2 regions of the Actinoplanes sp. NPDC026670 genome follow, and region 1 is predicted to be linked to the other one. Evidence: riboswitches for the same ligand, from Rfam matches in the RefSeq annotation. Region 1 holds a riboswitch; the other holds the start of a gene.
The links. A riboswitch is a leader RNA that binds a small molecule or an ion and turns the genes downstream of it on or off. The one in region 1 is predicted to bind cyclic di-AMP.

Region 1 (3,395 bases):
TCAGCCAGTGGCCGGCGAGCGCCCGGACCCGGTCGACGGTGATGCCGTAGTCGTCAGGGGCGGCGTCCGGCCAGCGGGTACGGGTGAGGCGGTCGGCCAGGTCGTCGAGGTCGGCCTGCGGGACGGCGATCCGGAAATCGTTCATGCGAATAACGTTAGTCGCACTAACGTTAGCCGGTCCAATGTTATCGTCGTCACGTGGATCATCTGCCGAGCTGGCTGCTCTCCCAGGCCGCGGCGCACGCGCACCGGCTCGTCGCCGACGGGTTCGCCGGCGTGGGCGCCAAGGGTTACCACTACCGGCTGCTGTCCTCGCTGGACGCGGACGGGCCGGCCAGTCAGGCGGCGCTCGGGCGGCGCACCCGGATCTACCTGAGCGACCTCGTGGGGGCGCTCAACGAACTGGAGGCGGCGGGTTACGTGCGGCGGTCGCCGGACCCGGCGGACAAGCGCCGCAACGTCGTCGCGGTCACGCCGGCCGGGCGGGACCGGGCGGCCGAGCTGACCGAACGCGTGACGGCCATCCAGGAGGAGCTGACAGCCGCGCTCTCACCGGCGGAAACGGAACAGCTCACCGGCCTCTTGCGTCGATTGGTCGCGCACCACGACCGTACCGAATGAAGAAAGGCCGCCGTCAGAAGCAGACGGCGACCTTTCCGCAGGGGTTTCTAAGCAGGCCGGCGATAGCCGGCGATCGGGCCCCGGTCGATCGTAGCCATCCGCACGTAGTCGCCCGTGTGCGGAGCGTGGACCACCATGCCGCCACCGATGTAGATCGAGACATGGTGCACGTCGGAGTAGTAGAAGACCAGGTCACCCGGTTGCAGCTCACTGCGGCTGACCGACTTGGTGGAACTCCACTGATCCTTCGTGTAGTGCTCGAGATGCACGCCGACCGCAGCCCACGCCGCCTGCGTCAGACCCGAGCAGTCGTAGCTGTTCGGGCCGTCCGAGCCGAAGACGTAGGGCTTCCCGATCAGGTCACACGCCCGCTGGGCGGCCCGGCCACCCTTGTCGTTCGTGTAGTCGACCGGGCACGGGCCGGTACGCAGCGGCCCGTCGTCGGCGTTCGCACTGCCGTAGGCCGCGATCCGGAGCTTCTGGAGCTTCGTGATCTCCTTCTCGATGGCGACCTTCTTCGTCCCGAGATCCTTGTCGCGAACCTCGATCTCGGACTCGAGCTGGTCGACCTTGGCCTTGTCGGCGGCGTACTTGTCGCGGAGTTTCGAGACCTCCGCGATCGACGCCTTCCGGTTGAACGCGAGCTGGTCGAGAAGCGTGAGCTTGTCCACCATGCCCGTCGGCGAGCCGGTCAGGATCATCGCGTTCGCGATGTTCGGCGAGCCCTGCATGTACGCGTCGACGGCGAGGCCCCGCACCTGCACCATCGCGGCGTCCACCTGCTTCTGCAGCGGAGCCAGCGTCTTAGCCAGGTCCGACTGCTGCTTGCGGAGCTTGACCAGCTTGGTGTGGGTGCCGTTGTAGTCCTCGATGACCGGCTCGAGCTGATTCCACTCGTCGTCGATCTGCTTCTCGATCTGCGCCGGAGTGGGGTCGGCATGAGCGACGGTCGGACCCGTGACCAGGATTCCGGCCGCGACGGCCGCGCACATCAGGATGCGCATGAGGCCGGCACGACGCGCGCCAATCCGTTTCACGCTGGTGCGTTGTCCTTTCTTCCCGTTCAGCCGCCGACCGGGTTAGCTGACGGGTTCGGGCGGGAAGTCTGCCCGGCCGCGTCGCCGCGGCTTCACCCCAGGTGCTCGGTTCCCCGGTTCACGCCCGGCCTCTCGGTCGCGCGCGATTAGGCGGTGGTCCGCCAGATCGGCCGGGTGGCCGATGGGGGGCTGGGCGAACCGGGGACCACCGTACTCGGATCAAGACGGCAAATGAAGGTCGCACAGCCCGCCGAACTGTACGCACAGCCGGCGACACGGAGGGTGGCCTAAAACGGCCAGCTGTGCAGGGCACGCGCCAGCCAGGGCACCACCACGATCACTGTGGGTAGTACCAGCAGGCCGGCGGCGGCGGTCACCCCCGCCGCGGTGAGCACTGTCGAGCTTCGATCCGGACCGTCCAGACGGGCCAGCCGGCGCCGCCGGGATTCACCCTCCGGGTCGGCGGTCACCTCCTCCGCAAGGGGGACGGCGTCGATTAGCCGGGCCAGCGCGGCCCGCAACGGCGGCGATCCGGTCCGGCGGCGGGCCGCGTCGTCGGCCACCATCTCCAGCAGCAGATGTACGGCGTCGAGCGGCGCCTTCGACCGCAGCGGCCCCGGCACCGCCCGGTAGAACGCGGTGAACGACTCCATCACCAGCTCGTGCCGGTGCCGCAGGTGCGCCCGCTCGTGGGCCAGCACCGCGTCCACCTGGTCCCGGTCCAGGGTCTGGAGCACCCCGTCGCTGAGCACCACCCGCGGCTCCCGGCCGGGCACGCAATAGGCCAGCGGCAGCGCCCCGTCGAGCACCCGGACCTCCTCGCCGCCCAGGTCCTCGTGGCGCTCGACCCGGTCCAGCAGGTCGACGAGCATCCGGTGCCGGGCGCGGCGGGCACGGGCCCGGGAGCTCACCCGGACCAGCGAGACGATCAGCCGGATCACGATGGTCGCGGCCACCGCCAGGGAGAAGAGCAACGCGGCCACCGTCTCGGGATGGCGGGCTCCCGCGGCGCGAGCGACCTCTTCGGGCGCGGCCAGGACCACCCCGAGCGCACACAGTACGGCGGTGAGCGTCTGTGACTGCCAGAGCAGGACGCCGGCGACCGGGGCGCGATCGGTCCACCGCGCGCCCGCCAGGAGTCTCGGCGCCAGCAGCGAGAGCGTCAGCCCGAGGGCGCCGAGCAGGAGGGCGGTCACCGCTCGATGTTACGGGCCTTCTCGATCGCCGCCGTCAGCGCTTCGGGCGGCAGCTGCCCGACGAAGTAGGCCAGGGCGGCGTCCATGTCGGGGGTGGCGCTGAGCGCGTCGAGCATCACGCCGGCGGTCATCTCCTCGCGGGTCTGCGCCGGGGCGTACTTGTAGGCGCGGTCGGTACGCTGCTGGACGACGAGACCCTTCTTGGCCAGCCGGTCGAGCACGGTCATCACCGTCGTGTACGCCAGATCGCGCTCCCGGCTCAGCAGGTCGTGCACCTGCCGGACGGTGAGCGGCTCGCCCGCGTCCCACAACTTCGTCATGACCTCGCGCTCGAGGTCGTTCCTCGCCATGTGAGCCACTCTACTTCAACGCGTCGTACTACACGTCGTAGTATCTACTACGAATCGTCGTAGAGAGGCTGCCATGGACGTGCTCGACCTGACCCGACTCCAGTTCGCGGTCGTGACGATCTACCACTACCTCTTCGTGCCGGTGTCGATCTCGCTCGCGTCGGCGGCCGCCGGATTCCAGATCGCCTGGA
Region 2 (3,395 bases), on a different contig from region 1:
GCGCGGTGGCCGCGTTGCCGATGTTGACCTTGCCGGGGAGCTGGAGCTTGACCAGGTGCCAGTCACCGCGGGGGTCGATCACGCCCTCGTCCTCGACGACCCACTGTGGGCGCGGGCGGCGCAGCGGGCAGCCGGTGCACCACCAGTCGCCCTGCTGGCGCTCGATCGGGTGGCCGCTCTGCGGGCAGACGAACGAGTCGTCGAGCCAGCGCTGGCCGGCGCTGAACCAGGTGATCTGCGGGCTGCCGGAGGCCGCCCAGACCACCATCGGGTCATCGGAGTTGGCGACCACCCGGATGTCGGGGTGGTCGGCGAGGGCCTTCTTCCACAGCTCGGCCATCATCGCGACCTCTTTGGCCCGGTCGAGCTGGTCGCGGGAGAGGTTGAGCAGCGCCACCACCTTGGGCCGGGTCTGGTCGATGACCTGCGCCAGGTAGTGCTCGTCGACCTCGAGGACCGCGAACGGGGTGTGCCCCTCCTTGGCCAGCGCGGAGGTGTGACCGGTCGGCATGTTGGCGCCGAACGAGTTGGTGGCGACCCGGCCGAGGACGCCGACGGCGGCCGCGGTGAGGCGGGTCGTGGTGGTCTTGCCGTTGGTCCCGGAGACCAGCGCGACGGCGCGGCCGGCCGCGAGGTGGGCCAGCAGGTCGGGGTCGATCTTGAGGCCGATCCAGCCGCCGATCACCGAACCGTCGCCGCGGCCCGCGGCCCTGGAGAGCGCCGCCGCGGTCTTCGACACTGAGGTCGCGACCTTGGCGATGAGAGGCATTCCGTCCGTCACGCCAGCGAGGGTACCGGACTCGAACGTTACGACGCGTTGCCAGACCGTCAAGATCACGGTGTGGCCGGTGTCTTCCCCGGTCCGGGCTTTTCGGACGTCTACCCCGTTGGTGACGGGACTATTTATGTGTTCTGTTTCACCCGTAACCTTCAACCGTGTGTAGCTGTGTCGCTACTTTGCGTGGGCGCATATGTCACGCGGCGGTAACAAAGTGGACACCGACAAGTGTGCCAATCACGGAGGGTGATCACTCCTGCGCCGACGATCATGGGAGGACTCGGGTACCAAGGATCAGCCGGACGCATTCCGCTCGCCGGCCGCACCGGATCGGTTCACGCCGAGCCCTGCCCCGGGCCGGACCGGTGCGACACCGCAGTTGAGTCACACCAGACAAGGCATTCGGGGGCAGGGACGGGGGACCCATGACCGGTCCTTCCCGCGCCACACGGCTCCATCCGTGGCGCACCGGGAGGACCTTGGGGTGAAGCCGCCCACCCGCGGCCGGGCACACCTTCCCGCCCGAACCCGACAGCTAACCTCGCAGGCGTGCCGGAGGGATCTCTCTACCGTGCACGAACACAGTTCGAGCCGGCGCCGCCGCGCGTCCATCGGCACCGGAACCGTCGCACTGTCCCTGGGTCTCTGCCTCTGTGCCGGGCAGCTGATCGCCGCGTCCCCCGCGGCGGCCGCCACGACCCCCGCCGCCACCCAGGTCGCCGCCTCGGCGGTCGTCCCGAAGGTCACCCCTTCGATCTGGGCCAGCAGCGCCCGGAGTCTCAAGTGGGGCTCCACCCTCAAGGTCACCGCCAAGGTGATCGACCCCACCACCCATCAGGTCGCCAAGGGCACCGTGCGCCTCCAGGGCTACAGCAACGGCGCCTGGCGTACCTGGGACACCGAGACCGTCAAGAACGGCGTGGTGACACTCACCGCCAAGCCGACGAAGACGGCCTGGGTCCGGACCGTCTTCACCGGCACCGGCTACAACCAGCGGGGCACCGGCAGCTTCAAGGTGACGGTCAAGGCCAGCGGCGCGAAGGTGCTGGCCGAGGCCAAGGCGCACAAGGGCGCGCTGTACAAGTACGGCGCCTCCGGTCCCAAGCGTTTCGACTGCTCGGGCTTCACCAAGTACGTCTACAAGAAGGCGGCCGGCAAGAGCCTGCCGCACAAGGCGAACTCGCAGCAGAAGTACGGCACCGCGGTCGCCAAGAGCAAGAAGCAGATCGGTGACCTGATCATCTTCCGGAACGGGTCGTACGGGTACCACGCCGGCATCTACGCGGGCAACGGTTACGTCTACGACTCGCCCCACACCGGAGCCCGGGTCGGCAAGCACAAGATCTGGAACAGCAACTACGTCGTGCGCCGCCTGGTCGCCTGACGCAGAGCCGCGCAGCGACGCTGGACGGTTGCGGGCGGTGAGCCGCGCAGCGACGCTAGTCAGTTGCGGGCGGTGAGCCGCGCAGCGACGCTAGTTAGTAAGGAATAGCAGTGACGCCCGTGGGGCGTGACCCGGATCAGGGGTCACGCCCCACGGGCGTCTCCTGTGTCCGGGCGATGTGGACCCCGCGCATCCCTCCACTTTCCTCCCCGGTTGATCCCGGTGGAGTGAGCCCGGCCACGAAATCGGGCGCCGGCCGGCATTTCGACGGGTGTTTTTCGCCCCGAAGGCCTCGATGTCGGAAACAAGACCCTGTTGATCATGGTCACCCCCTCCACTTCGCCCCACCACCTGTGAACTGGGATTACGTCCGTGAGAACGGCTCGTGAGGGTTTGCTTTTGGGTTGCAGGTGGAGGGAAGTGGAGTAGAGTGGGGCGCAGTGGCAGGGCGGAGGAGCGACGCCGGACCTGCCGGCCCGAGTTGACAGGTGATCCGCTCCCTCCGCGATGGAGTGGCCGCCACGGCAAAGGGGTGGGGGCCGATGTTTCTCGGCACACACACCCCGCGCCTGGACGAGAAGGGCCGGCTGATCCTCCCGGCGAAGTTCCGTGATGAGCTGGCGGGAGGTGTCGTGATCACGAAGGGGCAGGAGCGCTGTCTTTACGTGTTCCCGATGCCGGAGTTCCAGCGCATCGCCAGCCAGCTGCGTGAGGCGCCGGTGACGAACAAGGCGGCCCGGGCGTACAGCCGGGTCTTCTTCGCGAGCGCCCACGACGAGGTTCCCGACAAGCAGGGCCGGGTGACGATTCCGGCCCATTTGCGGGAGTATGCCAGTCTTGGTCGGGATCTCGTGGTGATCGGTGCGAGCACCCGGGTCGAGGTCTGGGACAAGCAGGCCTGGGATGACTACCTCTCGGCGAGCGAGGAAGAGTTCGCCGACATCGAGGAGGGGGTGCTGCCCGGCGGACTGTAGGCGTGGCACTCGGACGGCCGGCTGGTTCGGCCCGGACGCCACTGCCGCCGTAACGCGAGATCTCCAGCCGCTCCCGCTCCTGGCGCCTCTTCCCCGGCGCCAGGCGCGTGTCCGGGCCGGTTCGCCGGCAACGGACATGAGAGCGGATGGGGATCTGGCGGTACGGACGGGCGACCGGGCCGGGCAGCAACTGGCAACTGAATGAGTGAGACGCGAGCGGGCACGGCAATGGGGGTCGACATGGGGGAGCCGCGGGGCA

Region 2: linked by a shared signal. The riboswitch ahead of AB0E94_RS36290 (NlpC/P60 family protein) and the one ahead of AB0E94_RS52250 (NlpC/P60 family protein) in region 1 are both predicted to bind cyclic di-AMP.

What each region holds. Positions count from the first base shown of each region.
Region 1 covers NZ_JBEZXU010000141.1:1,825-5,219, reverse strand. Annotated here, with positions in the region: gene AB0E94_RS52260 (epoxide hydrolase family protein) at 1-145, opposite strand, end outside; gene AB0E94_RS52255 (MarR family winged helix-turn-helix transcriptional regulator) at 199-621, shown strand; gene AB0E94_RS52250 (NlpC/P60 family protein) at 669-1,625, opposite strand; cyclic di-AMP (ydaO/yuaA leader) riboswitch at 1,675-1,821, opposite strand; gene AB0E94_RS52245 (M56 family metallopeptidase) at 1,946-2,854, opposite strand; gene AB0E94_RS52240 (BlaI/MecI/CopY family transcriptional regulator) at 2,851-3,204, opposite strand; gene AB0E94_RS52235 (cytochrome ubiquinol oxidase subunit I) at 3,278-3,395, shown strand, end outside.
Region 2 covers NZ_JBEZXU010000049.1:42,665-46,059, reverse strand. Annotated here, with positions in the region: gene AB0E94_RS36295 (MurT ligase domain-containing protein) at 1-769, opposite strand, end outside; cyclic di-AMP (ydaO/yuaA leader) riboswitch at 1,156-1,343, shown strand; gene AB0E94_RS36290 (NlpC/P60 family protein) at 1,350-2,162, shown strand; gene mraZ (division/cell wall cluster transcriptional repressor MraZ) at 2,705-3,136, shown strand; gene rsmH (16S rRNA (cytosine(1402)-N(4))-methyltransferase RsmH) at 3,365-3,395, shown strand, end outside.